Regions from separate parts of the Thalassotalea insulae genome, predicted to be linked through region 1. Evidence: predicted binding sites of a transcription regulator. Region 1 holds the regulator's gene; each other region holds the start of a gene.
The links. The regulator FNR, encoded in region 1, switches genes on or off when oxygen is low (the NO sensors DNR and NnrR bind a similar motif). The targets are predictions, from matches to a motif close to TTGATCTAGATCAA.

Region 1 (10,842 bases):
TATTTAGGGCCGCCGTGTAAGGCAAACCGTGTTTTAAAGCGAGTAATAGCTTCAAAAGTATCGCCATTTAGCAAGGTAGCCGAATGATCCCCCAGTTCAACTACGATAAACAAATTCATTAAATCGGCATCAAATAGCGGCTTATTGCCAAGTTTACTCTGGTCAAAATGTTGTATTTGCGTTGTCTTGATATCAGCTAATGTCCACTTAGGGGTTTCCTTTGCCGGTGTATAGATATATTCCACCAGCTTTGCCATATCTTCTTGATTTAAAACCTTGGCAAATGCAGGCATTTGAGTGGCCATACGGCCATTTTCAATGACTTTCAATGCTTTTTTCTTTCTCAGTCGAGACAGATTTTCAGGAAATAACGCAGGTCCCATGGCTCCCATACGTGCAATGCCATGACATGACTGACAATGATCGTGATAAAGCTGCTCGGCACTTTTTTGGGTTTGTCCAGCGTTTGCCACGGCAAGACCACAAGTTAAGGTGGTAAAGGTTAATGCCGCCAGCGTCGATTTAACGCCACCCGAAAAGCCTAAAGATAAAGAATTCAGAGAAAAAGCGGTATTCATAGTGACTCCAATTATGCCAAACAATTATTTCTATGCAGATCTAACGGCTAATGTATCTAACGATTGATAGTCATTAGCATCCAAAAAACCCGGGGTTTTCAGTTGTTGTCCGGTTAGCTGATTAACTACTTCACCAATGACGATCAAAGTTGGCGGTGTGATTTGATGTTTTTCCACCAATTCGACCAAGGAGCCAATAGTGCCGCGATAGGTTTGCTGCTCAGGTTGTGTACCCTTGCGAATTAGCGCTGCCGGTGTATTTGCATCGCGGCCATGCTTAATCAACTGTTCAGCAATTTTCGGTAAAGTATTTATCCCCATATAGAAAACCACAGTTTGACTTGGGCTCGTCAGGCTTTGCCAGGGTAAATTTAGCTGGTCATTATTCTGAATGTGACCAGTTATAAAAGTACAGCCCTGAGCGACACCACGATGGGTTAGCGGAATACCGGCATAAGTGGTGCAACCTGATGCGGCAGTGATCCCCGGACAAATATGACAACTCACACTATGCTGAAGTAAAAACTCAGCTTCTTCACCTCCACGACCAAAGATAAAGGGATCGCCACCTTTTAAGCGTAATACCCGCTTATTTTCTTTTGCAAAATCAACCAGACACTGATTAATTTGAGCTTGTGGCACGCAGTGTTTAGCCTGTTCTTTACCGACGTAAAATCGCTGACAGTTTTTCGGCAACAACGTCAGAATCTCTTCACTAACCAGTCTGTCATAAACAACAACATCTGCTTGTTCAATAAAACGCATTGCGCGAAGGGTTAACAACTCAGCATCTCCTGGACCTGAGCCGACCAAGGCGACTTCCCCGGCATTAAGTTGCGATTTTCCATAATATTTGATTGCTGTCGCTGAATGAGTCATATTAATACCTTTACTGTCGCCTAGTGGGACATAGTTGCTAAAATTAAATTTCTATTGCCAGAATGCGCGCATTATTTGCCTGCTCGGTTAAATGACTAACGCCTATTTCATCATCATTTAAATAACAACCAGGATCTTCAGACCATGCATCACCAGTTTGGGCAAACGCTCTGGTTCGGGTGTTACCACCACAAATAGTTAAATATCGGCATTGTGCGCAGCGCCCTTTAACCGGTCTGGGCTCTTGCCTAAACGCCAGCATTAATGGGTCTTGAGTGTTTTGCCAAACATCTGAGAATTTTTGTGTTTTGACATTCCCAATTGGGTGGTTCCACCAGTAAGTGTCCGGATGTATCGTGCCAGTATTGTCGATATTGGCGACATTCACCCCGCTGGCATTACCGCCCCAGTTAATCAAGCGTTGATGCAAGTTGGCGACTCGCTCAGGGTATTTTTCACCAAACTTTTCAGTAACCCATTTAAGTAAAAACACCCCATCGGCATCGTTATTACCAGTGACGAAATCTGTCTCTATGCCTTGTTCAATATGGGAATATGCCCTTTCAAATAATAGTGCCATAGCCTCTTTGGTCATTTTAAACATAGCGTCCTGTTCAGTATTACGCTTACCTCGACCAGAATAATTGAGATGGGACAGATAAAACTTATCTACTTGATATTCTTCCATTAAATCAAGCATTGCCGGCAGATCGTTGAAATTGTCTCTGGTCAGACAAAGACGCATACCGACTTTAATACCCGCTTCCTTACAGAGTTTGATCGCATGCATCGAGGTTTTAAAACTGCCCTTTTGCTGGCGAAATTCATCATGAAATTCTTCCAGACCATCAATACTGATGCCGACATATTGATAATCTGCCTGCTTGATCAGTTCAATGTTTGCTTCATTAATCAAGGTGCCGTTCGTTGATAAAGCGACATAAAAGCCTTGTTTCTTAGCGTATCGAGTGATATCAAAAATATCCGGACGCATTAAGGGCTCACCGCCGGATAAAATCAACACAGGAACCTTCGCCACTTTTAGATCATCGATGGTTGCTTTAATTTGTTCAGTATTAAGCTCATCCTTAAAATCCATATCTAACGACGTCGAATAACAATGTTTACAGCGTAAATTACAGCGGCGGATCAGGTTCCAGATCACCACAGGTCCCGGCATTTTTCGCGCTTTGTTGGGCGGCAGATCATCATGAAAGGTTTTGAGTAACTGAGATATTCTAAACATAACGCACTAAGCCCCTATGGTTTTTTGCTTAAGACGCAATCCGGTCTTTTTCAAAATCTTGCTACTGGTTAACATATCATTGGATTTAACGGTAATACCTTGATTTGCATCATCACTGCTGCGTTCTACTAACACATCTTGCAACAAATCTTTGATCTGGCTTCGATATTTTTGAATTTCTGCTTTAGTTGTGCCATGAACCATAGCAAATAAGTTGTAATTCCAGTTCGGTAAATGACGCGGCCTTAAATAGCAATGGCTGACAAATGGCAAACGGCCGACCAGTTCGCCAAATTTTGACGCTTGTGCATCGTCAATATCCCATACTGTCATACCATTAAATTGATAGCCCAGCTTATAATGATTTGGCACAGCGGCAATGCGGCGAATAATGCCTCTGTTTTTAAAGTCTTCCGTCATTACCAAGGTTTGCTCAACGGTAATACCCAGTTGCTCCGCCAGCCAATGATATGGCTTGTCAACAATCGGCAATCCCTGTTGAGTCAACACTATGTATTGCCGCTCAAGCGCTGTTAATTCGTTAGACTGGCAAGTAGAGACCGACATAAAACTCCTCCAGTTTAGGAACATTTAATACCGTTAAGCCAGTTTTTTTCTCGATGGCATTAACTACCTGATCAATCTCCTGCTCCGATTCAGTAGCGATAACAAACCACATGTTGTAAAGATGATCACGGCGATAATTATGAGCAATTTGCTCAAAACTATTGACTTGCTCAGTAACCTGCTCAAAATCTTGCTCCGGAACACTTAATGCGGCCAGAGTAAAAGCACCACCTAAGCAGGCCGCGTCATACATAGGGCCAAAACGTGTCAGCACTTTTTCGCTCATTAGCTTGTTTAATGCAGCGATCACTTCCTGTTCACTGGCGTCTACTTCCGTTGCTATTTGAGCAAACGGCTGTTCACATATTGGTAAGCCCCTTTGTAACAGGTTGATCAATTTACGATCTAGCGATGACAGTTCGGCCAAAGTTGCTGTTTTATTCATACTTAGCACTTTCCTTTTTTAAGGCTTATGATGTTGTCAGCCATAGCGAGCTCCTTGTTGCTTAAAAGCCCGGGTGCTAAATAACACATTTTTTTCGATATGACTCAAATTTAACCTTTCGGTAATTGCTTGTAACTGGGAGATAACCTTGGCCCTTTCAATGCCATGGATCATGCAAAATAGGTTATATGGCCAATCCGGTAATCGTCTTGGCCGACGATAACATAAAGACACTTCCGGACATTGCGACAGCTGTTTAGCTATGCCATCTACTGCCGTATCTGCAATATTCCAAACCACCATGGCATTAGCATTAAAGCCAAGTTTTCTATGCTTAACCACTAACCCGAAGCGGCGAATAAGTCCTTGCTGTTGCCACAGTTTTATCTGCTCAATCACTTGTTGCTCAATAAATGGCGATTCTGCCAAACCAATTTTCCTAGCTAAGGCTAAATAAGGTCTGCTGCAAGTTGGCAGTCCTTGCTCAAGCAAGCCGCGCAGTTTTGCTTGTTGCTCTGCGTTTAATGCAGGAAAAATAGTTACCTGTGTTTTTTTCTGCTTGCTAGTCGCTAAATTTATCGATAATGACATCGTTAGTGCCCTACCTTATTAACTGTTGCAGTACTATTGGTGCTAGCAAAATCGATAGTAAAGCCCAGATCTATATGGTACGAAGCTTCCATCGGCAACACTAAAATTGGCAAGCCAGTCAATAACTCTATTTGCTCTAATACCCGATTAAGTGCTAACAAGTCACTGGCGGTCACGACAAACCACAAGTTGTAATCATGTTCCCGTTCATAGTTATGATTAACCTGCTCAAACTGATTAACAATGGCGGCAATTTTATCCAATTGCTGTTCAGGTACCGCCATGGCAGCAAGTGTACTGGCGCCTGCCTTTTTATGGTCAAATACCGCACCGACACGAGATAATGCCTGATACCGATGAAGCTCTTCTATTGCTTCGATCACTTGCTGTTCACTTACCGCCAGTTGCTCAGCAATTTCCACGTAAGGTTGTTCGACTAGTGGGAAACCCTTTTGATAACGATTAATGATCCGCTGCTGTAATTCACTTAACCGCACTTCACTTAAATTTAACTCACTCATAATCACAGACCTATCTGGTGAGCACGATTAGTAAAGAAAATACCGCTCGGGCTTTTAACTGGCAGGGTTTTTAATAAAGCTTGGCTATTGGTGTCGTAAATTTGTACTTCATTATTGTCACGAACTGAGATCCAAACATGTTCTCCTCTTGGGGTAAATTCCATATGCAATACCGCCGGCCCTGGCTGTAGTGTGTTTACCAAGTCAAAGGTTTCGGTATTAAATACCTGAATGGTATTGTTATCTGGAAAGGCAAAGTTAACCCAGATTTGACGGTTATCCGGCTGTGCCATAACAAATACTGGTTGGCTGTGCGCCGGAATTTCTGCAACCTGCTGCCAGGTTTTAGTGCTAACGACTAACACCTTGTGTCGCCCCACGGCCGGGACGAAAGCGTAATCACCTGCCATTGCCCATCCTTCAAGGTGTGGCATTTTATAAACTGGCAGCTTTTTATCCTCTTTACCATAATTGGGCAAAATACGCCGTGTGCCTTTTTCTGGATGCCACAAATCAAGTAACGCCATGCCATCTTCACCAAATAAGCCGGCAATATAATATCTACCGTCAGGACTGATCAGTGCGTCATAAGGAAACAAACCGATATCGGTAAATTTAGTCAGTTTCATTTCTGGCTTGGAAAAATCAGCGATCCAAGTTTCATGACTGTCAAACAGGCTGAAAACAAACTTATTACCCGGTGCATCAACCAATCCCACCACTTTAGAACGATATGGCTGTCCATCTTTAGTATGCCCTTTACTCGGCACAACCGTCGCTTGAATATCTGCAACCAACGCCAAAGTCTCACTGTTAAACACCTTAACGCCACCCGGGGTGTAATTGGAAACCGCCACCAGTTTTCCATCCTGACTAATGGCGCCACCGATACTGTTACCGGATTGAATCACCCGCTTGGCAATCTTATCTTGTAATAGATCCACTTTTGTTAAACCACCGTCACGACCAAAGACATAGGCATAACGCTGATCACGAGAAAAAACGATCGAAGCATGAGATAAATCACCTAGGCCATTCAATTCACTCAGCAAGGAATTATTGCTATGTTCGACAATTTGCACCTGGCCGCTAGCTCTTTCAATAATGACGCCGATATCGCCAGTTGAGCGCAGTGTTGTTACTTTAGTATTTTCTTTGACATCCGTGGTTTGACTACATGATGACAGTAAAGACACACTGACTAATGCTACTGCGATTATTGCTAAAGATTTATTCTTTCTCATGGTTCATCCCTTGTAATAACAGCTTGCTGATCCACAAAGCTTCTTGTTCATTAATGATCGACTTCCACGGCGGCATTGCCGTACCTGGCCTGCCGTGGGTAATAGTGTTTTGTAAAAGTAATAAGGGCTTATTTTTTAGCGCCTCTTTCGTTAGTGCCGGTCCTAAGCCACCTTTTAATGTCATACCATGACATGAACCGCAGTCCTGTTTCACAAGGTGAATAAGCTGCTTTTGACGCGCTTTACTGATGGAAACCTGGCTGGATTTCGCATGTAACGCCAAAGGGTAAAACGCAAGTACAGTAGCTAACGCCACGATTGAGCAAATTTTGCTTATCCCATTCACTTTTTAACTGCCTTTATTACCGTTAACTGATAGGTGCAAGCTAATTTATCGAAAGTACTAAAACAATTTGTTGTTGGAGATCATGCTTTTTATCTTGAATAAGCAGATTGATTGATTCAAATCACATTTGCGGCAAATTAACAAAATTATGCAACTATTAAGGGCTGTTAATCTTTGCTGTTTGAATTTAGTTGACCCCTTTAGGCAGCATCTGTTTGGCATTTCTACTGTGTTGCCCCGCATGGATGTGGGATAAGGTGACTTTGCAGGAGCATAAAATCATTACCGCTTGATTTGAGTAGAATGACTACAGGTCACAAACGCTGCAGTGTATCAATACCAAACAAGTTGCTACAAAAACAAACTTGAGATCAACAGACTCTAGTTTAGAGCGAAGATTTTTAAAAAATTATCTTTTAGATTCAACGGCGTGATATCATCTATACCAAAGTTATAAGCTTAGTTAAATTAATGGAAATCGATTATTTTTCCGCATTTATTATCGGCTTGATGGGCTCAGGGCACTGTATCGGCATGTGTGGTGGAATCACCACCATGTTTACCTCTTCCTTAGCCAAAGACGCTAAAAATCATCCACTTTACGTTATCAGTTACCATATTGGCCGCATCTCATCATATGCATTGATTGGTGCAATAGCCGGCTTTACCGGTTCACTTGCCGCCAAAAATATCGGTTTACCGATCACCGGATTAAAAATCATCGCTGGCATATTTTTAATCTTACTCGGCCTCTATATGGGCCAATGGCTGATGTGGTTGACTAAGGTAGAAATGCTTGGCAAACACTTGTGGCAATATATTTCGCCATTTAGTAAAAAATTATTGCCGGTTAACAACTTAAAGCAGGCATTGTTACTAGGTGCACTATGGGGCTGGTTACCTTGTGGTTTGGTTTATTCAACCTTAACTTGGTCACTGGCTAGTGGTAGTGGAAAAACGGGGGCGTTAATTATGATGTGTTTTGGTTTAGGAACACTCCCCGCACTGCTATTTTTATCTTTTGGAATAGTGCAAGGGCAGCAATTATTCAAAAATGTTCGCGTCAGAAAGTTCATCGCTTTACTACTCATTGCTTATGGCATTTTTACATTAAACATTGCATACAGAACCCTATTTTAATACCATAGCAAAGGTAGCAACCAAGATTGAGTGATAAAGGATTTTATGTATAAGAATCAATGTTCCGGTCAGCAGCATATCCACTGCCAAAATTGTAGTATTAGTGAGCTATGTCTGCCTTTCTCGTTAAACGATCGGGAGATGGATACGCTCGATCAAATTATCGATCGTAAACGCCCAATCCATAAAGGTGAAGAGCTGTTCCAAGACGGTCAGAAAATGCAGTCCTTGTATGCAATTCGCTCTGGTACTTTTAAAACATTTACCGTGAATGAAAGTGGCGAAGAACAAATTACCGGTTTTCACCTCGCTGGTGATTTACTTGGCTTTGATGCTATTGCTGCCACTGAGCACCCAAGCTTTGCTAAGGCATTAGAAACATCTATGGTCTGTGAGATCCCTTACAATACTTTAGATAACCTATCGAACAGCATGCCGAAATTAAAAAAACAAATTTTGCGCATGATGAGCAGTGAAATCAAAACCGATCAACAAATGTTAACTTTGCTTAACCGTAAAAATGCCGAGCAACGTTTAGCAACCTTTATCAGCTCATTAAGTGCTCGTTATCAAGCACGTGGCTTATCAGCAAAAGAGTTTCGTTTAACCATGACCCGCAGTGATATCGGCAATTATATTGGTTTAACCGTGGAAACTATTAGCCGCTTATTAAACCGTTTTCATAAGAGCGGCATTATTCAAGTTGACGGTAAACTCATTACTATTTTAGATATAGATAAACTAAACGAGTGTGCTGATTTATAAATCAGCACACCTTGTGTATTCCTCCCTACTTTTACTACTTCCTCAACACTAAGATTGATCAAATACTTTTTGATTTAAAACAAAGTATTAATGTTTAATATTGCCGTATTCTCGCTATACTGAAGATAAGTTAATAACCAGTTTTATCTTAATTGGAGCGGATAATGGAAAAGTATCAAAAAATATTAGCAGTGATAGATCCAACAACTGAAGAGCAAAAAGCCCTGAAGCGTGCAGTAGAGTTAGCGAAAAAAACGGGAGCTATGATCACCGCATTTTTGTCGATTTATGACTTTTCCTATGAAATGACAACTATGCTATCAAGTGATGAACGCGAAGCTATGCGTCAATCCTTAATTAATGATCGTATCCAGTGGCTCAATGACATAATTGATAGTATCGACCATCAAGATCTCACTATTGACAGCAAGGTGATTTGGCATAACCGTCCATTTGAACCTATTATCGAACAGGTATTAAAGCATCAATACGACATAGTCATCAAAGGCACCCATCAGCACGATAAACTAAAATCTGTAATTTTCACCCCAACCGACTGGCATATTTTAAGAAAATGCCCATGCCCTGTTTTATTGGTGAAAGAGCATTCCTGGCCAATTAACGGCAATATTGTGGCCGCATTAAATGTTGGCAGTGATGAATCTGAACACCAATCGCTCAATGTCAAAATAACTGAAGAAGCCATTCATTTATCTAAACTTATTTTAGCCAATATTCATTTAGTCAATTCTTTCCCTGGTACACCGGTAAACATTGCCATTGAAATCCCTGAATTTAACGCCAGTGAATATAACGATTCGATGTTTAACCATCATAAAGAAGCGATGGCAAAACACGCGCAGAGCTATTCAATTGGTGAAGAGCATACCCATGTAGTTGAAGGTTTACCCGAAGATGTCATTGAAAATTTATCAAACGAGTTAGATGCAGAATTGGTTATTTTAGGCACGGTTGGCCGTACGGGTATTTCTGCCGCTCTAATTGGTAATACAGCAGAACATGTTATCGATCGACTGAATTGTGATGTTTTGGCATTAAAACCTGATGGCTACGTCTCCCCTATGGCGGAATAATCTTAGGCTGATGACAACAAACTGAGCGTTAATACCTTTGAGATAAGATGTTACTTAACGCTCAGTTTGTATATAATACGCGCCGATTTTTGATTTAAATATGATGAACGCGCGATGGCCAGTACTCTACTTACAAATACATTAACTTCACAGCAAAAAACACAACTCAATAAACTTGAGAAAAGACTTCGTCGTCATGTTGGTCAAGCAATTGCCCAATATAATATGATTGAAGATGGTGACAAGATAATGGTTTGTTTATCTGGCGGCAAAGACAGTTACGCGTTACTATCCATCTTGTTGATTTTAAAGGAATCGGCGCCGATACATTTTGATATTGTTGCTGTTAACCTAGATCAGAAACAGCCAGGCTTTCCTGAAGATGTGCTGCCCAATTATCTTGCTTCACTCAATGTTGATTATAAAATTATCGAAGAAGATACCTACGCAATAGTCAAAGAAAAAATTCCTGAAGGCAAAACCACCTGTAGTTTATGCTCACGCTTACGTCGAGCAGTGCTATATCGGGTAGCTAAAGAGCTTAATGCCACTAAAATTGCGCTAGGACACCACAGAGATGACATGATAGAGACTATGATGCTCAATATGTTTTACGGCGGCAAATTAAAAGCGATGCCAGCCAAACTAGTCTCAGATAATGGTGAACATGTCGTCATTCGCCCATTAGCCTTTTGTAAAGAGTCTGAGCTGATTCAGTATGCTGAGTTGAAGCAGTTTCCGATCATTCCATGTAATTTATGCGGTTCGCAACCCAATTTACAGCGACAAAACATTAAACAAATGCTGAACGACTGGCACGATAAATTCCCTGGTCGTATCGAGTCAATGTTCACCGCGATGCAAAATGTCGTGCCGTCTCACTTATGTGACAATAACCTGTTTGATTTTAAAACCATTACCGTCGACTCAGGTGTCATTAATGGTGGTGATGTCGCTTTCGATCCATCTGACGACCTAGCTGTCACGCCATCAACAGCCCCCTCTTATCACCAAGATAATGCCCAACAGCTTGATATTGTTGAAATAAAATAATGAGCAACGCCGATACCGCTAATAGCATGAGAATTTAATTATGTTTGAAAGAATTTTTGCCCTTAATGCCCATCATACTTCGATTAAACAAGAAATAATTGCCGGGATCACTACGTTTTTAACAATGGCCTATATTATTTTTGTTAATCCCACCATGCTGGCTGCAACAGGGATGGATCATGGTGCTATTTTTGTTGCCACCTGCCTGGCCGCAGCTCTGGGTTGCTTTATTATGGGACTGCTTGCCAATTATCCGATTGCCTTAGCACCAGGCATGGGATTAAACGCGTTTTTTACCTATAGTGTGGTCCTGGAAATGGGCTATAGCTGGCAAGTCGCACTTGGTGGTGTATTTCTCTCTGGCTGTATTTTT
Region 2 (10,842 bases), 1.8 Mb from region 1:
TTCTTATCATCAACAACAATTAATCAAAGCACAAGACAAGTATGAAAAAGTCGCAGCTTTAATGTTTTTAAGCCATTGGCTCGGCGATATTCACCAGCCGCTACATGTCAGTTTTGCCAGCGATTTAGGCGGCAATAAAAACAAGGTGATACCTGCGGTCGGCCGTTGTGGCAATTTGCACTGGTACTGGGATGAGTGCTTACTTTATCCATTAAATAAGCCTGAGGAAAACTTTGATTACTCCACCTTTAAGCACTCACTTTACCGTGGGCTCAAAACCGCATTGAGCACTGCGCCGGTTAAACAGTGGCGTCACAGCACTATTATTGACTGGGCCAATGAGTCATTGACGATAGTTAGAAGTGATGCGCTGCAGTATTGCCATAATAGCGGCGAAGTTTGCCAATCAAATCAAGACCAAACGATTAAATTAACCAACGACTATCATCTGAAATACCAGGCACTGTTAAAACAACGTATGATGCAAGCTGCGGTGAGGCTCAGTGAAGTGCTAAATAACAGTTTATAATGCTAGCTTAAACGCAGCTATTCGTTCATGAGTCCGCGCTAATGCCAGCAATGGATGCAGGTACTTAGTTTTAAAAAACTGACCGTGCATCCTCGGCTCTGGCATCCTGCTTCTCTCTATCTCCTGCATCCATGCAGTCGTGCACATATGCGCTCCTGTCCATCCATGAACCCGCGCTATACCGTGCATCCTGCACATAAAAAAACCAGCGTAATTCGCTGGTTTTTCATTATAAGATTAACGCAAGATTATTGAGTAGCTGCGTCACCAACTTTAGCTGGCTCTTCCGCTTTTTGAATTTCTAATAATTCAATTTCAAATTCCAAGACTGAATTACCCGGAATACGAGGTGGGTTACCATTTGGTCCGTATGCTAAATCAGAAGGAATAGTAAACTTGAATTTAGAACCCACTGACATTAACTGAACACCTTCAGTCCAGCCAGCAATAACACGGTTTAATGGGAATACTGCCGGTTGATTGCGGCTGTATGAACTATCAAACTCTTCACCGTTTAAGAATGTGCCACGATAGTGAACTTTTACCGTATCCGTTGCTTGCGGTTTTTCACCTTCGCCTTCAGCAAGTACGACGTACTGAATACCTGATTCAGTTACCTGAACGCCTTCTTTCTTGGCATTTTCTTCAAGGAATTTTTGCCCTTCAGCTAAGCTTGCTTCTGCCGCTTTAGTCGCCGCTTCTTGTTGCTTAGTTTTCATGCTTTGCTCTAAATTCATCATCAAAGCTTGAATTTCTTCTTTTTCAATTACTGACTTACCCGCTAAGCTGTCTTTAAAGCCACGAAGGATCAAGGTTTGATCTAAGGTTAAACCAAGTTTCTCTTGCTCAGACAAATTACGTTGTGTGAACATACCGATAGATGCCCCTAACCCATACGCTTGTTTTTGCACTTCTGTGTCTAATACTGGCGCTTTTTCTTCTTGTTTTGCTTCTTGTTGGCAACCAATTACTGAAACAAGAGCCATTGCCACTAAAGTGGGTTTAAACAATTTCATTTAATTCTCCGTTAAGGTTCTTTTGATCTTTGATAAAATAACAAAGTTACTGTGCGATACACATGTGTAAAAAAAGAACTTATACTAACGGTAAATGTGAGCTGATAAAAGCATAAAATTTTGACTATTTGTAAACAGAAACGATATTCAGTCATTTTAGTACTACTCTGTTTATCTTTACTTGCCTGCCACCCCGCAGGACAAAAGCCGGTGATCCGTTGGCAACATGCGGTTGAAGGGGCTTATGCGGCTAATATTTCCAACGATGGAACTTTAAGTGTTGTTTCGTCAATTCATCACGGTATCAGCTTATGGGATATCGAAAATAATGCATTAAAATTCAACTGGTCTCAGCAACAAGATACCGCCGATAATCTAGTGTTAGCCGCCGATATTGCTGACAATAACAGCCATGTATTAACCGCCAGCAGAACTAATTTTTCTCTGTGGAATACCACCACAGGAAAATCTGAAGGCTACTGGCAAATCGGCAGCTCCAATATTCGCGATATCGCCGTTGCTAATAATGGTAAATATATCTTAATTGGCAAAAGTGACGGTAAAGTAGTGCACCTTGCACCAAAAACAGGTCGTCGAATCGAATTCTTAGGTCATCAGGAAAAGGTCAATTCCGTTGATATGCTACCTAATGGCCGCATCGCTATTTCAGGTTCAAACGATTTCGTTGCTTACGTCTGGGACACCGAAAGCGGTCAAGTTATCTACCGGTTTAATCACCCGAGTCGGGTCACTACGGTAGCATTAGACCCGAAAGGCCGCTACGCCTTCAGCGCCGACAGCAAAAAATCAGCAAATATCTGGGACCTGACTAATGGTCAATTAGTCAGCCAGTTAAAATACACCAACCGCCAAGAAGTATTTAGCGCAGTGGGCTTCTCCGCAGACGGTCAATATTTAGTTACTGGCGCACCATCACGTAAAGTGAGTATCTGGGAAGTAGCAAGTGGCAAACGCCTTGACAGTTGGCGAGTAACTCCCCGCGATGATATTCGTCCCGCCGGGGCAGTTGTTTATAGCGTCGCTTTTAGCGATAATGGCCTGATATTAACTGAATCATCATCTGGATATGCAGAATCATGGCGAACCAGTCTTCCCTGACAATAGAACAGCTAGAACAAAGTATTGAAGCGCTTGAATCAAGAAATGCCTTTCAAGACGATGTTATTGAACAATTAAATCATGAACTTGCAGTGCACCAAGAAGAAATTACTAACCTAAAACTGCAATTAAAGCTTATCGCAACCAGACTTAAAGAAGCTCAGCCAAACATGTCAGATAAGCAAGAATTAGAACCACCTCCGCCACACTATTAATTCACTACTAGCACGTGTTTATTTGCCAAGCTTGTTTAAAATCGGCAAATAATCACTGCTAATGACACAACTTAGCGATATTTTAAGGCTTAAAAACCCCTATCACTTGTTCGTGCTGGCGTGTTGCTTTTTCAACTTGCTCTTCTGGCTGAGTCATCTGTTCACCACAATTAACACAAGTGACAGTTTCGACATCATTTTCTTTTGTTAACGCCATAGTGTCCATTGCCTGACATTTAGGGCACACCGCACCAGCTATAAACCTTTTTTTCACAACTATTCTCAATTTTAATTAATCTGAGTCAATAGCGATATTTTACCTTGAATAACAACCTAAGGAAAAGCGACAATAGCGGCGTTTATCAATTATCAGGATTTTTCATGATCACCGCAGTCGACCTAAGCTTAGACCGAGGCATTAAAAACTTAATTAGCCGTTCAAGTTTTACTATCCACCCTAACCATAAAGTGGGCTTAGTTGGGGCAAATGGCTGTGGCAAGTCTTCTTTATTTTCCGCATTATTAGGACAGCTGCAACCTGATGCCGGCGAGCTATCAATGCCGTCTACCTGGAAAATAGCAACGGTTAAACAAGAAACGCCTGCACTAGAAAAATCTGCATTGGAGTATGTCATTGATGGTGATCAAGAATTTCGTGAGTTAGAGCAGCAACTGACAGAAGCAAGAGCTAACAACGATGGCAATTTAGAAGCAACACTGATTAATCAGATAGATATCATTCATGGTTACAGTCTGCCCGCTCGAGCTGGCGAGTTACTGCATGGCTTAGGCTTTTTGCAAGAACAACTTGGTCAACCGGTAAAAGCATTTTCCGGTGGCTGGCGCATGCGATTAAACTTAGCTCAAGCACTGATCAGTCGCAGTGATTTATTGTTGCTGGATGAGCCGACTAACCACCTCGACTTAGATGCGGTTATTTGGTTACAGAACTGGTTGAAACGTTTTACCGGTACGCTAGTATTAATTTCACATGATCGTGATTTTCTTGACGATGTCGTCAGCCAAATTCTTCATATCGAACGACAAACCGCCAAACTTTATAGCGGTAACTATAGTTCGTTTGAACGCCAGCGAGCAGAGCAATTGGCACAACAAGATGCCCAATATCAAAAACAACAAAAAGAAGTGGCTCATTTAACCGCTTTTGTCGATCGCTTTCGCGCTAAAGCTAGTAAAGCAAAACAGGCACAAAGTCGATTAAAGCGCTTGCAAAAATTACCGGATTTAGCACCAGCACATGTCGATAGCCAGTTTACGTTTAGTTTTGAAAAGCCAGATTATATGCCTTATCCGCTTCTGTCATTAGAAAATGCTAATTGTGGTTATAGCCAAGATATTAAAATACTTGATCAAACCAATATTTCCTTGGTACCGGGAAGCCGTATTGGCTTACTCGGTCGCAATGGCGCCGGTAAATCAACACTAATCAAATCGCTGGCTGGCGATATACATATACTCGATGGTACTCGTTATTGTGCACAGGAATTACGTATCGGTTACTTTTCTCAACACCAGTTGGAACAACTGCATATGAGCTCGAATGCGATTGAACATATTATTCGTGCTAAACCTGAATTTGGGGAGCTTCAGGCCCGCACTTTTTTAGGACGCTTTGGCTTTAGTGGCGATCAGTCATTATCAGCAGTCAATACGATGTCAGGTGGAGAAAAAGCACGACTGGTACTAGCACTAATAGTATTAGACAAGCCACAATTGCTGCTGTTGGATGAGCCAACCAACCATTTAGATCTGGAAATGCGTCAAGCGTTAGTACTGGCATTACAGGAATTTAACGGTGCAATTATTCTTATCGCTCACGACAGGTACTTATTAGAGTCCTGCGTCGATGAATTTTATTTAGTCGCTAACGGTAAAGTCAGCGAATTTTCAGGTGATATTGATGACTATCAGCAATGGCTTAACGACGATAAGAAAATCAACATTCAAGGCGATAAAATAACTACCTCAGACACCAGCTTGGATAAAAAGCAACAACGCAAACAACAAGCAGAGTTAAGAAAAAAAGCTGCGCCATTAAAAAAGCAAGCTCAGCAATATGAGCGAAAGGTTACTCAGTGGCAACAGGAACTAGATCAAGTCGAGCAAGTACTGGCGGACACAGAGATCTATCAAGAACAACATAAATCTCGCCTGTCGGAATTGTTAAAACAGCAAGCAAAACTTAAACAGAAAATCTCAGAGAACGAAACGCATTGGCTTGAATTAGAAGAACAAATTGAAGAAATAATGTCACAACATTAACGTAATTTTTAATTCCCTTGCTACACTTAACAATATTAAACTAATAATTAACAAAATAATTAACGACTTGGGTGCCCCATGAAAAGATTACAACGAGCAGTACTGGTTCTTGCACTAACTTCAAGTGCATCAGTTTTTAGTTTTGACGGTGATTTAGAGTTAGGTATTTTTCAATTAAACCGTGGTGAGTTTAAAGCAGCGATAGCAGAATTTGAACCACTGTTAGCAGAACAATATGCCCCGGCGCAATATCAAATGGCAATGATCCATTTAAACGGCTGGGGTGTGAAAAAAGACCCACAAAAAGCCTTTGAATTATTAACTTTAGCGGCAGCCCAAAATTACCCTGACGCATTATTTTCTCTATCGGTGATGTACAGTGAGGGAGAAGTTGTCGATAAAGATCTAAAAACGGCTTTTGTGCTAATGGAAAAGGCTGCCAATAAAAATTTAGCCAGTGCACAATTTAATCTAGGAGTGATGTATGCCGATGGTATCGGCGTCAATAAAAATTCTAAGCGTGCAGTCACCTGGTATAAGAAAGCGGCCAGACAGAACTATGCGTTAGCACAATTTAATTTAGCACTGATGTATTTTGAAGGACGTGGCGTTAAGAAAGATCTTAATATGTCTTACGTATGGAATTATATTGCCGCTAAAAGTGGCTATAAGCCAGCTGAGAAAAGTAGAGACATGGATGAACATAAACTCAGTATTGAAGACATCAAAACAGGTCGAGAGCGCGCAGAATCACTCCATGAGCAGATTCTTGAACAAATAGACTTAAGAGCGAAAAAAGCCAGTCAAGCGAGTTATTAAATCAATATCGGCGAATTTATCACAGAATATTGATCTGTATCATTTCGTCCTTGCTTATCAGGTATAAAATAAACCCATAATTTATGTGGAATATATCTGAGGCGTGTTGACTTTGCTGTTTGATTTTTGTTCATGCTAAACAAAGTACTACAAAAACAACCATGAAAGATCAACATGCCCTAATTAAGCAAGGGGTTTGTCATGAACGTTTTCGATATGTTAATCAATGATCCTGTAGTGTTAATCTCATTCATCGGTTTAGCAATTGTCTTAGGTATCTGTGGTTTTTATGTTTATTACTTTTTAAAAAATATTGAAAACAGTCATTAACTAATAACCAACTTTTTATTCAATATGAATTGAACAGGATTAGCTTCAATTTATCTAACCTGTTCATATCTAACATTGTTTATAATGTGACCAAATTTGTGTTTTCTGCTATACTTTACGCCGCGTGTATAAGTGATAAGTAACACTTAGCATTGTTTAAAGGGGTACATTATGGCTTTATCTATTAATCAATCTTCTCCAGCACTAAGTGTTATCGATCGACTTAGCAAAGAGCGAGAGGAAAAAGACGAAAAATTAGCGTCTGGTAAACGTATTAATAGTGCTGCCGATGATGCTGCGGGTCTGCAAATAGCCAGTAGATTGACTTCGCAAATCGATGGTTACCAACAGCTTAGTTATAATGCCCAGGATCAAGTTAACACCAATAATGTCCAGGAAGGACAGTTATCTTCGATTTCTGAAGGGCTACAACGAGCCAATGTGTTATCCATTCAATCAGCGAATCCTTTAAGTGATAATAATGCTATTCAGGGTGAATTTGACCAAATCACAGAACAAATCAACACCGTAGCCGGCGAAGCATTAGGCGATCCAAATTTCCTTGCTGGCCTTGATGCTAGTGATCCTGAAGCAACACAAGCTGCACTAGAAACGGCGCTTACTGCTATCAATGAAAACGCTGCGGCTTTAGGTGCAAATAGTAACGCCCTAAGTAGCCAGTCTGTCAGTTATGAAACCACACGAGTCAATGTCTCGGCATCACGTTCACGTATTGAAGATACAGATTTTGCTAAGACAACCGCAGAGCAACAACAAGTTTCCACGTTATTACAAACAGCAATTATTAATAAAAAAGACGAAGATTCCCGTAAGGGCTTGTTGATCAATCAATTGATCTAGTCAGTAAGTACAGCTAAAAGCCTACAACATGTAGGATTTTTCACATTAAAATAACGCGGAAGTCAGTAAAAATAACTGTTAGAAACGCATTATTTATGCGAAGCTGAGCTTAAGCATTCATCCGTTTAAATAACGAAATCTTCACTATGTTGATCCCTTACCAGTCACTGACAGCCGATACCCTCAATGCCATTATCGAAGCCTTTATTTTACGTGAAGGGACAGATTATGGAGACCATGATGTTGCTTTTGAAGAAAAGATTGCACAAGTCCATCAGCAACTTGTGCAAAATCAGGTAGTTTTGGTGTATTCAGAACTGTATCAAACCGTTAATATTTTACCCGCTGAACAATTCAAATCCCAACAAATCACTCACGAGTAAAACTTAAGGTAAAACTAACTGGTACGGTATGACTGATACTGGGTAGCTTAGCAAGCTCCATTAATTTATTAATACCAGTTACTAGTTCAAAGTCCTGCGCTTTAATTAATAGCGGAGCCAAACTGGTAACTAAAAAGCCATTTGCCATTTTACTCACTAAAACTTCAACGCTAACGGCCTGAGTCTGACCATGAAGCTCTATCTTGCCCTTTAGTGTTAACATTTGACTGCTGTCAGAAGTTAGTTGTTGCAGTACCTTTTGCTCTAACTGCGCTGTAAACATCGCTGTTGGAAAGCTATTGACATTAAAAAGATGCTCTTTCATGCGCTGATCACGAATGGCTATATTAGTATCAACACTGGTTAAATCGATTGTTAACTCGACCTGTCCCTGTGCTGAGACATTAGCATTAAGGTTATGAAAACGATGATTTTCTGCGATATGTTCCTTTTTAAAGGTAGTAAAACTAACCACAGAGTTTTGCTTATCAAGCTGCCAATTGGCAAACACAGGAAAAGCCAATAAGAATGTGCTAAGCCAAAGTAATTTTTTCATAGGTATTCCCTTATTTAATAAATGTTATCTTTGTGCCCGGTGGGGGCGAATGATTTTTTTCCAGGGAATTTGCGCTGAACCTAAAGAAATAAAATCTGGGTTCTTCAAACTTTCCCTTTGATTATATGACAAAGCGGAAAATTCACTGTCTAAAATGGTACCGCCTGCTTGTTCTAAAATACATTGACTGGCACCGGTGTCCCACTCCCCGGTTGGGCCAATACGTAAATAGCAATCTGCACCACCTTCAGCAATCAAGCAATTTTTTAAAGAACAGCTACCAAGCGCTATATGTTGATAATCAAAATCATCACTTAAGTATTGAGCCATTAGGCTTAGCTGCTGACGTCTGCTAATCGCCACTTTTATCTTTCTTTGACCGTCATACGGAGCCACCTTTATCGCCATGCTTTGCTTAATATTTTCTTTAAAAGCGCCTAAATTTTTTTGACCGTAATAAGTTAGCTGATGATCCGGTGCGTGGATCACACCTATCGCTGGCCAGCCATTTTCCACTAATGCCACATTGACGGCAAAATCACCGCTGCCAATAATAAACTCGCCAGTACCGTCAATAGGATCTAATAACCAATAACGTTGCCACTGTTTACGTTGTGATAATGGCAATGCTCCCACTTCTTCAGAAATAATCGGGATGTCAGGTGTTAATCGTTGTAATTCATCCATCAAGACATCATTGGCAGCAATATCAGCACTAGTTACCGGACTATTATCTTCTTTAATCTCTGACGAATAATCACCGCGGCGATAATGTTTTGCCACTTCAATACCAGCTTTCTTACTACTGTCGATAGCTATGGTCAACAATTGCTCTAAATTCATTATCTACTCTTCATTTGATCAACAACTAACATCAGGGCGGCAATACTGCGTGCTTCATTAAAGTCTGGATGGCTCAACAGCTGTTGGTAATCGCTGAGCCGCCATTCAACCACTTCTAAAGGCTCGGGTTCATCTCCTTCTAGCTTTTGCGGATAAAGTTCTTGTGCTAAAAATATTTCCATCGAACCAGCAAAAAATGCCGGTGCCATCGCCACCGTTTGCAGCGCTATTAACTGCCCTGCGCCAAAGCCTATTTCCTCTTTTAGTTCCCGGTTTGCTGCGTCAATTGCCTGCTCACCAGGATCAATTAACCCTTTAGGAAACCCCAATTCATAACTGTGGGTACCCGCACAATATTCTTTAACTAACAGTATAGTGTCATTATCCACGAAGGGAACAATCATCACCGCACCTCGTCCAGCACCTTGCATTCTTTCATAGACACGCTCGACGCCATTACTAAATTTTAGTTCGAGCTGTTCGATAGCAAAAAGGTTGCTTTTTGCCACTTGTTTACGATGCAGAATTTGAGGTAACGCTTTTTTTTCATCCATAATATGAGTCAAATAAATAGAATACTTGAGAACTGCCGAATAAGATTAGATATACTATCTATAATAAGTTGTTTCACTAGGAAAAATCTATGCTTGATTGGTCAAAAATTTCAACTGTTTTACTGGACATGGATGGCACTATTCTTGACTTACATTTTGATAATCACTTTTGGTTAGAGCATTTGCCAAAACGAGTCAGTGAACGAGACAACATTCCCTTAGCCCAGGCTAAAGAACAATTACAACAGCAATATCAGGAAGTTGCTGGCACTATTGGCTGGTATTGCCTGGATTATTGGGCGGAACAAACCCAGTTACCGATCACTATGTTAAAACGTGAAGTACAGCACCTGATCCAACTGCGCAATGACGCACAATTATTTTTAAATGCCCTTAAAGCCACCGGACGCAAGATCATTCTGGTAACCAATGCACATCCGGATAGTTTATCGTTAAAAGTAGAGCGGACCCAGTTAGATAAATACTTTAACAAACTTTATTCCACGCATGAGTTTGGCGTGACGAAAGAATCACAAGAACTATGGCAAAAATTAAAACAGACCGAACCATTTGATTTAGCATCAACTCTATTTGTTGACGATAGCTTGGATATTCTAGCTTCCGCCAAAGAATTTGGCATTAAGCACTTACTGGCGGTAGCGAACCCCGATAGTCAGCAACAAGCAAGGGAAATAAAAGGTTACCCATCCATCACTAACTTCAACGACTTAGTGGATGATATCTACGCCTATAAGTTTAATCCAGAGACGCTAGAATCTTAATCGATATCGTCCCTGATTATCCGCTTTTCCTAAAAACGGGATCAACTGACGTATTTCCGCTGGCATCTGAGCTTTAGGAGTAAGATAGCCGTCACCGGACATGCGTCCGCCACCACCGATAAAAGCGGTAAAACTCATACCTAAATCATTCGCTTCATCTAAAGTCAGCTCAACATTTCCTTGCTTGCAAGCCAATTTAGCGTGCAAGGCACCAAGCGACACTTTTTGTTCCAATGCGGTCACTGCTGCTTTCGACCAGCGAATATCGCCATCAAGTTGCTGACAGACTTCTTTACCGGCAACAAACTCTTCAACCACGATGTCAAGCGTACTATGCGCTGTCACAGGAACAGGTAAAGGCAGTTGTGAGGCAATCTGATTAGCAGCCAAATTGACTTGAACATCTGTTAACTTTAGTTCAGATAAAAAGCCTGACATACTGGCTCGCCCTTCAGGGCCTGCTAATAATGCATCACCAAAGGTGACATCAATTTGTGGATCTAATGTCAGTAGCGATAATACACTTAATTTCGCCTCTAACTTTTCAACTAG
Region 3 (10,842 bases), 2.1 Mb from region 1:
TACCACAGAACAAGGTTATGGCGCAGTATTGGAAGCCGCGCGTATTCTTAATGCCTTTCGAGAACAGTTATCGCAGCAGCAGAACTTAACCTTTAACCCTGGGGTGATCGCTGGTGGCACACGAGTTAATGGCCAGCAAGCAGCATCAAGCTTCAATGCTTTTGGTAAAGCCAATGTGATTGCGCAACGCTTAATCGTTAACGGTGATTTGCGTGGGTTAACAGAGCAGCAGGTGGCAAATGCTAGAAAGATGATGCAGGCGATTGTCAGTGACAATCTTGCTCACACTCAAGCAGTGCTTAGCTTTTCAACTGGGTATCCGCCGATGGCACCTACTAGCGGCAATCAGCAGTTACTTTCATTGTATAGTCAGGTTAGCCAGGATCTAGGATATGGTGAGGTGGTTGCCGCTAACCCAAGAAAAGCGGGAGCTGCAGATATTTCTTTTGCCGCAAATCATGTTGAAATGGCGTTAGATGGCTTAGGCCTTATGGGGCGGGGAGGCCATACTAAAAATGAAGTTGCGGATTTAACATCTCTTACAAAAAACATCGAAAAGACAGCGATATTACTTTATCGTTTATCACAAAATAGCGCTGAGTGAATGAGCAATGAAGAAAATTGCAGTATTTGTCGATGTACAAAATATTTATTACACCACCAGAGATACCTTTAGACGACAGTTTAATTATCGAAAACTATGGCAATTATTGAGCGCTCAGGGAGATATTGTCGTAGCGAATGCCTACGCGATTGAACGCAGTGATGATGCCCAGCATAAATTTCAAAAGGCATTAAAGCACATTGGCTTTAGTGTAAAGCTCAAACCTTATATTCAACGCGCTGATGGTTCAGCAAAAGGTGATTGGGACGTCGGCATCACTATCGATGTTTTGGAGTGTGCGAATGACGTTGATCAGATAGTGTTACTTTCGGGTGATGGCGACTTTGATTTATTGCTGCGGAAAGTAAGAGATAAGTATCAAGTAGAGACGCAAGTTTATGGCGTATTAGCGTTAACTGCGAATTCTTTGATTAATAGTGCCGATGAATTTTCTCCGATAGATGAAGCCTTGCTACTGTAGAAGAAGTGCTTCTGATAATTTAAGTTGAGACTATTTATATCTAGCTAATATTTTAAGCCAGTTTTTGTCTTTCGGGAGTTTTTTGACTATTGTATCTAGCTCATCAAATACCGGTGATAAATGCTTAGGCACTAAAACACGACGTTCATAAATATCGTGCGGTTTGTTGGATAAATGGAAGATGGATTGCCAGTTATTTTTTTTCACTAAATAATCAAGAGTGGAACGGCTGATCACCGCCGCGTCGATGCGCTTATTTAACAGCATATAAAATAGATCGACTTCTTTAACTGTTTCAATATGGCTGATTTTATTGCGGTTAACTAGTTCACTTATGCCATAGTAATAAAACCCCCTAACGCCGCCAAACACTTTTCCGGCTAATGAATCAGGTGTGGTAAATTCTATTGGGGTCTCAGCCAATGAAACAACTTCATCTCTATCGGTAAAAATTTTCTCGGTCCATAAATAATTAACTTCTTTTTTATCGTTAAACCAGACGGGGTTCACTCCTAATAAAATGCCCTGGAGTTTTTCATCCTTGAGCATACGTTCAATACGCTTTCTTGGCACAAATACTAGTTCAAAATGATGCGTAGTACTGCGGGTATTTAAGTAACGGGTAAAATCATAATACAAGCCTTGTTTGATTTGGATATTTATCACCAGAGGGGGTTTTGTATGATAATGGTAAACACTAACCGTTTGTTTAACCTGTGCAGAGGCAAAACCAGAGAATAACAAAATGATGGTAAGAAGATAGCGCACAAGCCCAAACAATTAATTAATGAGGTATTTACCTAGTATAGTAAATAGTGAACAAGGTTAGTAGATGATAAATAAGTCTTTATTTGCAGGTACTGTTTGTTAGCGTTAAAGCGGATCTATATTACAATGAATAACCTGAGTTAGTGAATATGATCAGGGATAGCGTGAAGGTGCTTACTTCTTGCTATAGTAAGCCAATATAAATGGAAAAAGGACTTAATTATTAACGCATTAGTTACTGAACAGTAATGTAATAATCGTAACTTGGATGGAAAAGGTGAATAAAGGTGGCGTTAGATAAATTATCAAAACAAATCACTCGATTGGCAGATAATGAAAAAGCATTACCGCCAGTTGAATTATGGGATCCACCGTATTGCGGTGAGATTAAACTGACCATTAAAAGCAATGGTGACTGGTATTATCAGGACACTATTTTTAAACGTCTATCATTGGTGAAACTCTTTGCATCAGTGCTAAAAAAAGAAGCGGATGATTACTTTTTGGTAACGCCGGTAGAGAAAGTGAAAATTACTGTTGAAGATGTGCCATTTATTATCACCCAATGGCAGTGGTTGGATGAACAACAGTCGGTGATGGAGCTCACTACCAACTTAGGCGATAGCTTTGTGCTGAATAGTGAACATCAACTGAGCGATAATGAGCAGGGTGCTTTGTATGTTAATGTCAGACATAACTTAAGGGCGAAAGTACATCGTAATGTCTATTATCAGTGGGTGGATTTAGCGCAGCAAGAACAGCTGGCAGATAAAACAGTATTGACGTTTTATAGTGATGGTCAGTGCTATGTGCTTGGGGAGGTGGACTAGCGCGTAGTCGTTTGTATCTGTTTTTGCTCGATGTCCGATATTAAGTGAAATTCTTTTGAGTTTAGCTTTTCTATTGACGTTATATTGTTGTGTTGGCGACAGCGCGTCAGGGTTAAAACCACCAAAGACCCGCTGCTGCTTGTTGTTTTGCGTCCATTTAAAGCACTTGTCATAACTAGATTACAACGCAATCAATTTCTGTTTCAACAAGCCACAATTTATCGATAAATTGGCTTACTTCAACAAAAGTGCAAGCGGGTTTTATTTTAGAAAACAATTCACCATGAGCTTTTGCTGCCTCTTCCCAACGAGTAATATCGGTAAGCATAATTCGTGTTCTAATGACACCTTGCAGACTACCGCCCGCTTCTTCGATTGCTTTTATTGACAGCTGTAAACAGTATTTAGTTTGATTGTAGACATCACCTTCATACACTGTTTGCCCATTTTCAATCGGAGCGGTTCCAGACACAGCTATAGAATTTCCAATTCTACAAGCGCGAGAGAATCCAATTGGCTCTTCAAGATGAGAACCCGAGCTGACAATTTTTTTCATAATATTCCAGGTAGTTATAACGCCTCAATAACAGGCTAAAATTTAGTGAAGCGAACAGCCAACTGTTTTTTTGTCTGTTCTTGTGCGCCAAGTTATGTTTTTAATTTAACCGCTGTTCCAAAGACCATTATTTCAGATGAACCATCCATTATTGCACTTGTAGTAAAGCGAATACCTACAACAGCATCTGCTCCCTTTTCTTGTGCATTTTCAACAAGACGTTGAATCGCTATATCTCTGGCGTCAGTTAACATCTCGGTGTAACCGCGTATTTCACCACCGATAATGCTTTTCAAGCCAGCCATAATGTCACGACCAATATGCTTTGCTTGAACAACATTACCAGTAACGACACCAACAATTTTTTCTATTTCTCTTCCAGGGATTGACTCGGTGGTCGAATAAATCATAAAGCTTCCTTGAAAATATAACGCCACGTTAAGTGGCTAATGACAGTTTGACTAAAATAAGTGAGGCACGAACGGAAAGCCAACTGTTTTTAGTTCGTTTGAATGCCTTAATATGTGCTTATTGATTGATATTATTTGAGTCTTGTAATACCAATTAAAATCGCAATTATACCACCAGCCATTCCCACCCAAGCCTCAATAGGCGTGTCCCCACTTAATGCTCGAGTAACTTGTGAGCTAGCAGAATCATAAATATTGTAGCCCCACATAGCTGATACAACACCCGCAATAATAAGGACTATTCCGATAATTTTGTTATTCATTTTAACTCCTGAAATTTATAAATATACAGTTGAACGTATCAACTGACTAAACGCATAACGGCACAATATGGGGCGTACAAAAGCTTAGCTAAAGTTAGCGAAGAATGAGCGCCAGCCAAGCTTTAGATATCCCATTGATAATTGCCTTGTATGAGTTCTATTTCCGTATGGCCTTCATTTGACATAAACAAACACCAGCTGAATACAACCCAACAAGCACATAATAAAACCCTTTTTGAGAACGAATCATATTATTTGATATAAAGTCCGGGAATGAATAAGCAATTAAAGCCAGAGATACGCTTCCAGAAATAACTGCGGTGACCATTCTAAGTATTTGGGCGTGGTAACTAAGAAAATTTAATGCAACTAAAACCACGATATAGATCAACGTATATCCATGGATACTTCCTTTACCAAAGAAAGCTAGTGACGCCATTCCCAGCAAAATACCGACACCACCAATTACAGTTGAGCACTTATTCATTCCTGAATCTGGTTGAGTAAAACTCATTTTATAACGGTATTGGTTCGTCACTGAACACTCCAGAACCCTAATAGCTTATTATCGAGCATTTCGGGTTATGCCAAATCAACGATTTAAAGCAAACCACATATCAGGATAAATTTTTAATTATTTTAGCACCTTATCAATAGAATTAATTTATTACAATATAGTCAGGCTGTGTGGAAAACGAGAGTTGAGATAAACGAGCCATACATTAGACTCGTGATGTAAATATTCGCTTAATAAAAAACGATTTATTCAAGGTCTGCTTCACGCTCATCTGCTACGGGCAGTTGAAATTACATTGCTGGTAGCTGTCACAGCATTTAATATTTAGATCACTCGTGAAAAGCGTTGCTGGTTAATGTGATGTTTCATATAAGCATCAAAACTCATACAAATAATGCGGATCAGCAGTCGGGCTTTTTGTTTAACGATAATTTCCTGCTGATTGTTCACCACTAACTTATCATTGATAAAGGTCTCTAGTAGCGGTAGGTCGTCGGCAAAATAGCTATCAAAGTCGATGCCGTACTTTGTATTGATGTGTTGTTTATCTAAATAAAGGTTGCACATTAATTCACGGATAACTTCGCCGCGAATTACATCATCCTGAGTTAAAGTGATGCCTTTTTCTTGGGCATGACCTTGGTCTTCAATGGCCTGGTAATAAGGTTTTAAATCTTTAATGTTTTGGCTGAAGCTGTCACCTATGGCACTAATCGCCGAAACACCTAGTCCTAACAAATCGCAGTTGCCTTTGGTGGTGTAACCCTGAAAGTTACGGTGCAAAGTACCATTTTTTTGAGCGATGGCTAATTCATCATCAGGTTTGGCAAAATGGTCCATACCAATAAATTCGTAGCCAAAACCGCATAAGGTTTCGATCGCCAGTTTCATCAGGGCGAATTTTTCTTGCGTATTAGGTAGCCATTCATCTCGTAATTTACGCTGCGCAGCAAATCGGCTTGGCAGATGGGCATAGCTAAACAATGAAATACGATCGACATCCATTTCATGCACTTTATTTAACGTGCGGGTGAATGTTTCGATGGTTTGATGTGGCAGACCGTAAATTAAATCGACATTGATTGATTGAAAGCCTACTTGCTTGGCGTGGGCGATAAATTGCTCAATAAACTCAGTTGATTGTACGCGATTGATAGTTTTTTGGACTTTTTCATCTATGTCTTGCACCCCAATACTAAGACGATTAAAGCCGAGAGCATATAAGTGCTCGGCTAAATTCATTTCTATTTCACGAGGATCGATTTCGATACTCATTTCTACCTGATCCGCAAAATTAAACGCGTGTTTTAACAGAGTAACCAGTTGGGTGATTTGTTGATGAGTTAAAAAGCTTGGCGTGCCACCGCCCCAATGCAATTGTTTAACGGTATAGTTTTTAAATAGTGGTGCGCGTGAGTTGATTTCTTTGGCAAGGTAATCTAGGTAAATATCTGCTTTATCACGATGGCGAGTGATAACTTTATTGCAACCGCAGTAGTAACAAAGCGAATGGCAAAACGGGATGTGAATATAAAGAGATAACTCATTATTATCTGATTTTTCAATCGCCTGAAGTAAGTCTGTGCTATTAAACTGATGATTAAATTCCAGTGCCGTCGGGTAGGAGGTATACCTAGGACCACTGGTATTGTATTTATTTAATAACTGGCTATCAAAAAATTGCTTGGCTTGCATTTTGGTTCCTTATCTCTATCACAAGGGGATTATAGAATAAGGAACCGATAAGCTTATTGATCGAGCGCAAGCTAAGTGAATTATTAATGAAGTATGGCGTAGGCTATTGGGCGCATTGCACACATTTAGAAGCAGCGGGCTGCACTGCTAAACGTTGGCTGGCAATAGTTTCTCCACATTCTTCACAAATGCCGTAAAGCCCTTGATCAATTTTGGTTATCGCATTGGATAATTGCTGAATTTCTATTTTTGCTTCCGACTCTAGTGCATTGAGTACTTCTTCGTTTTCTCGCTCTCCGGCTTGCTCTGACCAATCGGCATCGCGTCCTTGAGCAAAGTCCTGATGAATAGCGCTTACTCTTTGCTGTAATTCAATAATACGTTGGGTGAACTGTTGTTTTAATTGCTGTGTCATAACGAGATCTTACTCCAAGCTTGTTAGCAAAGATCAGCTATTAGACAGTGCTCCGATCTTTGCTAATGCGTAATTATGCAATTCTTCTATTGCTTGAAAAACAGAAGGTTGTAAGCGAGCTTCAACCTTGGTGCGCTCTAAATCAAACTTCATTCGTTGCTGCTTACTGAGCTGTTTACGTTCTTCAAGAATAGGCATATGCTTTATTGCACCGTATAATTCAAATATAGCAGGAAATTGCAAACTTAGATCGTCGGCGGTTTTTAATGAGTCGAGCAATACTGATAAGCGCCAGCATCCTTCCGAGATATCGCATTGCTCTTCTTTCATTGCTCTAACAATAATGACTACGCTATCGAGGATTTTTTTATCGTGTGTCGCTAACGCCTGCTGCTGTTGCAATGTTAGTTGCTGCTGTCGTTCTGTTTGATGCTTGAGTTGGCGTAGTAGTTTGCCAGCATAAACTGCTAAGCTGATGACGATCATGCAGGCAAATGCCAGCCAGTATGGCCAATAATCTACAATCATCGCAGCTCCTTATTCGTAATCAGATAAATGATTATTATCTAGTTTATCCCATAAGGCGTCTTCATCTGTTTCGCCAGTTGGTTCTGATGATTCTTCTTCATCTGACCAGCCAAGTTGTTGCTGTAAATTGTGGTAACGCTCCATTTTCTCATTGAAGTAATCGATTTCTTCGTTGGTTAATGGCTGCTCTTGTTCCTGCTTAGCGAAGATCGACTGTAATTGCGCATCTTCTTCAATCGCATAAAATTCCTGCTCCAATGCCTGAGTGTTATCTAGCACTTTAATTGCGGCAACTTTTCTCTGTGCAGGCTTTGCTTTAACCGCTTTGTTTGCTGCTTCAGGCGCTTGAGCTTTTGTCAACATTATGGGTTTTTTACTGCCAACACGAGGGTCTTTATTGGTTTGCGGCGCTGATTTTTGTTTCGATTTTTTAATGGCATCAGTCTGGCGCGAGCCGGGTTTTCTGCCTTTAAGCTTTTTCGGTTTTTTATCGCTAGGCGTGGCTAAATCTTTTTTATCTTTGCTGGCGCTAGCTGGTGCTAATCCGGGTTTTCTTGATTTTTTCTGGCGTGTCATTTGGCTAAAAAGTCATAGTTACAATATCTGCGGATATTTTACGCTACTTTTGTTGGGATCGTTAGTGAGATTACAAGATTCCCGTTGAATTTATTTGTTAGCAAGAAAAAAACGATGGCAGAGCCATCGTTTTCGGAGAATATATGAGTGGTGTTACCACGATATATTTTATTTCCAATTCTTAAGTAGTTTTCCTAACTTATTAGCACAGTCCCTGTTACTGACACTTAATTCCTGTTGTTATTTTTGTTTCCTGATTTTCTTTTTCTTGGTCATCCTGACGCTTTCTTGGGCTGTCCTTATTGTCCTCCCGGACTTTTATAATCAGTCATCTTCCTGATGTAAGGTAATTATCCTTATTCGAAATTTGTCATATTCAAAGAATATGTTTGCTTTCCCTGCAACAACATTCCTTTTTATCAGCGCTACCGAGTAGCTGGCAAATACTTTACAGGAGTGAGCAGGACTGACAAGGGATATTTGTAAAAAATTGGTTATTTTGTTCTTACAATTTAGTTATCCAATTAATTTTTATAAAGAAATGATTTTTTACAAAATATAAAAGCGCAAAAGAATAATTAAATAATGGTCAATGTCTTACAAAAATCATGGCAAATAGATGACAAAAATCGCCTGGTTTTTATACGAAAATCTTCGTTTTTATACGGTTTTTTAGGTTGATTTATCGCTGATAAAGGTAAGCAACTGTTTAGTTAAACTGCGTTCGGCAACATTATTTGGCCAAACTGCATAAAGCGGAATTGGGGTTATTTGCCATTGTGGCAATACCTGAACTAGCTGGCCTTGGGTAATTAAATCGTTAACCTGATAATTCGCTGGTGTTGCTAATCCATGACCTAACAGGCATAGCTGCACCATGGCATCAACAGTGTTGACGCTAAGCTGGTGGGAAAATGGTACTTTCACTTTGCCAAAATCTGGGTGCTGAAAGTCGCGATAATTCGGCAGCATAGCAAGCTTCAACCATTGCCATTGCGCTAATTGTTGCGGTTGCGTTGGTGTTTGATAACGAGCATAACACTCAGGTGAACACACCAGAGTTCGCTGAATTTTCCCTATCCGTTTCGCTTTGAGGTTACTGCTGGTGAGTTCTCCGGCACTAATGGCTAAATCTATGCCGTTGGCGATAATATCTTCTCTGCTATCACTATAGAGTAGTGATAATGCAACATTAGGATGTTGATGGGCAAACAGTGATATTTGCTTTGTAATTGGTGACTTGATCAGCGCGGTTGGCAAGGTGACAGCAAGCTTACCCGTGAGTTTTGTTTCTCTATGACTGATCTCATCCAGCCCTTGCTGGGCAGCATGCATCATGGTGTCGATATGTTTAACTAATACTTTGCCTTCATGGCTGAGGGACAGTTTACGTGTTGAACGATAGATAAGGGCCGTACCTACTTGCTGTTCCAGCTGAGCAACATGATAACTGACCACTGATGGTGATAGCTTGAGCGCTTTAGCGGCGGCGCGAAATGAACCAAGCTTTACTACTTGCGCAAAAATTGCCATAGCGCGTAATTCATCAATCATCTTTTGTCCAACTCATTGTACTATCTATTAGAATAATTAATTTCAATCATCCTATCTAGTTATATTTTTTTGCTTTCTTATACTAGAAAAAAATTGTTAAGGAGCAAGCATGTCGATAATTATTGCCATGTGCTTATACGCACTCGCTATGTCAATTTCCCCCGGGCCGGTTAATTTGATGGTGTTAGCCAGTGGTGTCAATCACGGTGTTCGCCACACTATGCCGTTTGTGCTGGGGGCGGTAATAGGTTTTACTTTGCTGTTATTAGTGGTGGGGTTAGGGCTTGGTGTGGTTACTGCAGAACATTCGGTTTGGCTGACTACATTGTGTCTGACGGGTAACAGTTTTATTTTCTATCTTGGTGCTAAGCTTTTTTCTGCCTCTGTGAACGTGCATCAATCAGAACATTTGTTGCCGACCTTTGCCCAAGGAATGTTATTGCAATGGTTAAACCCGAAGGCCTGGATAGCGAGTGTAGCCGGAGTGTCGGCGTTTAATTTAATTGATGCAGCTGAGCAGTTACTAGTGTTTGTTACGCTCTATTTTGTGATTTGTTTATTTGCGATGAGCAGTTGGGCACTGGTAGGGGATAAAGTCAGTGTTTATCTTAACAATCAGCGGCGTATGCTTACTTTTAATCGTCTGATGGGGAGTGTGTTGATGTTATTAGCTTTGTACTTGATGACGAGCTTTTTACTTGAGGGCTATAGTTAGCCCTCAAGTCATGCATGGCTCATCTATCGTTTAAAATGCTGTGCGTGAAATTGTAAATGCTGCTCGATAAAGCTACTGATAAAATAGTAACTATGATCATAGCCATCCATCATATTAAATTCTAACGGATAATGCTTGCGCTTTGCTGCATCGAGCAATGCCTGAGGCTGTAGTTGTTGTTCAAGAAATTCATCTCCACCGCCTTGATGTACCAGCATCGGAAGCTGCCTGCCTGTTTTACTGATTAGTATGCTGGCATCATATTGTTGCCAATCATCTTTGTTATCGCCAAGGTAGTGGCTAAATGCTTTCTCGCCCCAGGGGCAATTAACCGGATGACAAATCGGACTAAACGCTGAAACTGAGCTATAAAAATCGCGATTGCGTAATGCCAGTACTAAAGCGCCGTGCCCCCCCATGGAATGACCACTGATAGCGCGTTGCGCAGATACCGGAAAATGCTGTGTGATTAGTTGTGGTAATTCATAACGAATATAGTCATACATTTGATAATGTTGTTGCCATGGTGCTTGGCTGGCATTGACATAAAAACCTGCACCTAAGCCAAAATCATAGGCTTGGTTGCTATCATCCGGTACATCCGTGCCGCGTGGGCTGGTATCAGGTGCGACGATAGCGATACCGAGTTGTTCGGCAACTCGCAGCGCGCCAGCTTTTTGCATAAAGTTTTCATCGGTACAAGTGAGTCCCGATAGCCAGTAAAGTACTGGCACCGGATTTTCTTTACTGGCACTTGACGGCATAAACACGGAAAAGCGCATGGTGCAATTAACCGTGTTTGACTGATGATTGCACTGTGTTAAGTTGCCACCAAATACTTTATGTTGATTAATGGTTGTGATGGTCATT

Region 2: the regulator FNR is predicted to act here: its motif matches at 6,011-6,024, upstream of QQK06_RS11425 (DUF3149 domain-containing protein).
Region 3: the regulator FNR is predicted to act here: its motif matches at 6,241-6,254, upstream of hemN (oxygen-independent coproporphyrinogen III oxidase).

Annotation. Positions count from the first base shown of each region.
Region 1 is NZ_BSST01000001.1:4,309,127-4,319,968, forward strand. It holds gene QQK06_RS19265 (nitrite reductase) at 1-578, opposite strand, end outside; gene cobA (uroporphyrinogen-III C-methyltransferase) at 609-1,457, opposite strand; gene nirJ (heme d1 biosynthesis radical SAM protein NirJ) at 1,501-2,703, opposite strand; gene ahbB (siroheme decarboxylase subunit beta) at 2,710-3,270, opposite strand; gene QQK06_RS19285 (Lrp/AsnC family transcriptional regulator) at 3,245-3,715, opposite strand; gene ahbB (siroheme decarboxylase subunit beta) at 3,752-4,306, opposite strand; gene QQK06_RS19295 (Lrp/AsnC family transcriptional regulator) at 4,309-4,827, opposite strand; gene QQK06_RS19300 (cytochrome D1 domain-containing protein) at 4,830-6,071, opposite strand; gene QQK06_RS19305 (c-type cytochrome) at 6,058-6,417, opposite strand; gene QQK06_RS19310 (sulfite exporter TauE/SafE family protein) at 6,889-7,557, shown strand; gene fnr (fumarate/nitrate reduction transcriptional regulator Fnr) at 7,603-8,322, shown strand; gene uspE (universal stress protein UspE) at 8,487-9,416, shown strand; gene ttcA (tRNA 2-thiocytidine(32) synthetase TtcA) at 9,531-10,469, shown strand; gene QQK06_RS19330 (NCS2 family permease) at 10,510-10,842, shown strand, end outside.
Region 2 is NZ_BSST01000001.1:2,500,940-2,511,781, reverse strand. It holds gene QQK06_RS11465 (S1/P1 nuclease) at 1-529, shown strand, start outside; gene QQK06_RS11460 (hypothetical protein) at 524-676, opposite strand; gene bamJ (BamJ family beta-barrel-assembly machinery protein) at 778-1,545, opposite strand; gene QQK06_RS11450 (WD40 repeat domain-containing protein) at 1,666-2,664, shown strand; gene QQK06_RS11445 (SlyX family protein) at 2,643-2,879, shown strand; gene QQK06_RS11440 (YheV family putative zinc ribbon protein) at 2,962-3,153, opposite strand; gene QQK06_RS11435 (ATP-binding cassette domain-containing protein) at 3,261-5,162, shown strand; gene QQK06_RS11430 (tetratricopeptide repeat protein) at 5,241-5,981, shown strand; gene QQK06_RS11425 (DUF3149 domain-containing protein) at 6,183-6,311, shown strand; gene QQK06_RS11420 (flagellin) at 6,483-7,172, shown strand; gene QQK06_RS11415 (YheU family protein) at 7,319-7,555, shown strand; gene QQK06_RS11410 (YceI family protein) at 7,542-8,111, opposite strand; gene cysQ (3'(2'),5'-bisphosphate nucleotidase CysQ) at 8,136-8,954, opposite strand; gene nudE (ADP compounds hydrolase NudE) at 8,954-9,508, opposite strand; gene yrfG (GMP/IMP nucleotidase) at 9,598-10,290, shown strand; gene QQK06_RS11390 (type II secretion system protein N) at 10,279-10,842, opposite strand, start outside.
Region 3 is NZ_BSST01000001.1:2,207,727-2,218,568, forward strand. It holds gene QQK06_RS10055 (M20/M25/M40 family metallo-hydrolase) at 1-604, shown strand, start outside; gene QQK06_RS10060 (LabA-like NYN domain-containing protein) at 612-1,085, shown strand; gene QQK06_RS10065 (substrate-binding periplasmic protein) at 1,116-1,853, opposite strand; gene QQK06_RS10070 (DUF1285 domain-containing protein) at 2,141-2,683, shown strand; gene QQK06_RS10075 (RidA family protein) at 2,859-3,239, opposite strand; gene QQK06_RS10080 (heavy metal-binding domain-containing protein) at 3,332-3,649, opposite strand; gene QQK06_RS10085 (DUF3185 family protein) at 3,781-3,972, opposite strand; gene QQK06_RS10090 (hypothetical protein) at 4,130-4,510, opposite strand; gene hemN (oxygen-independent coproporphyrinogen III oxidase) at 4,814-6,184, opposite strand; gene QQK06_RS10100 (TraR/DksA family transcriptional regulator) at 6,288-6,599, opposite strand; gene QQK06_RS10105 (DUF2489 domain-containing protein) at 6,633-7,127, opposite strand; gene yihI (Der GTPase-activating protein YihI) at 7,137-7,703, opposite strand; gene QQK06_RS10115 (LysR family transcriptional regulator) at 8,376-9,257, opposite strand; gene QQK06_RS10120 (LysE family translocator) at 9,367-9,972, shown strand; gene fghA (S-formylglutathione hydrolase) at 9,996-10,841, opposite strand.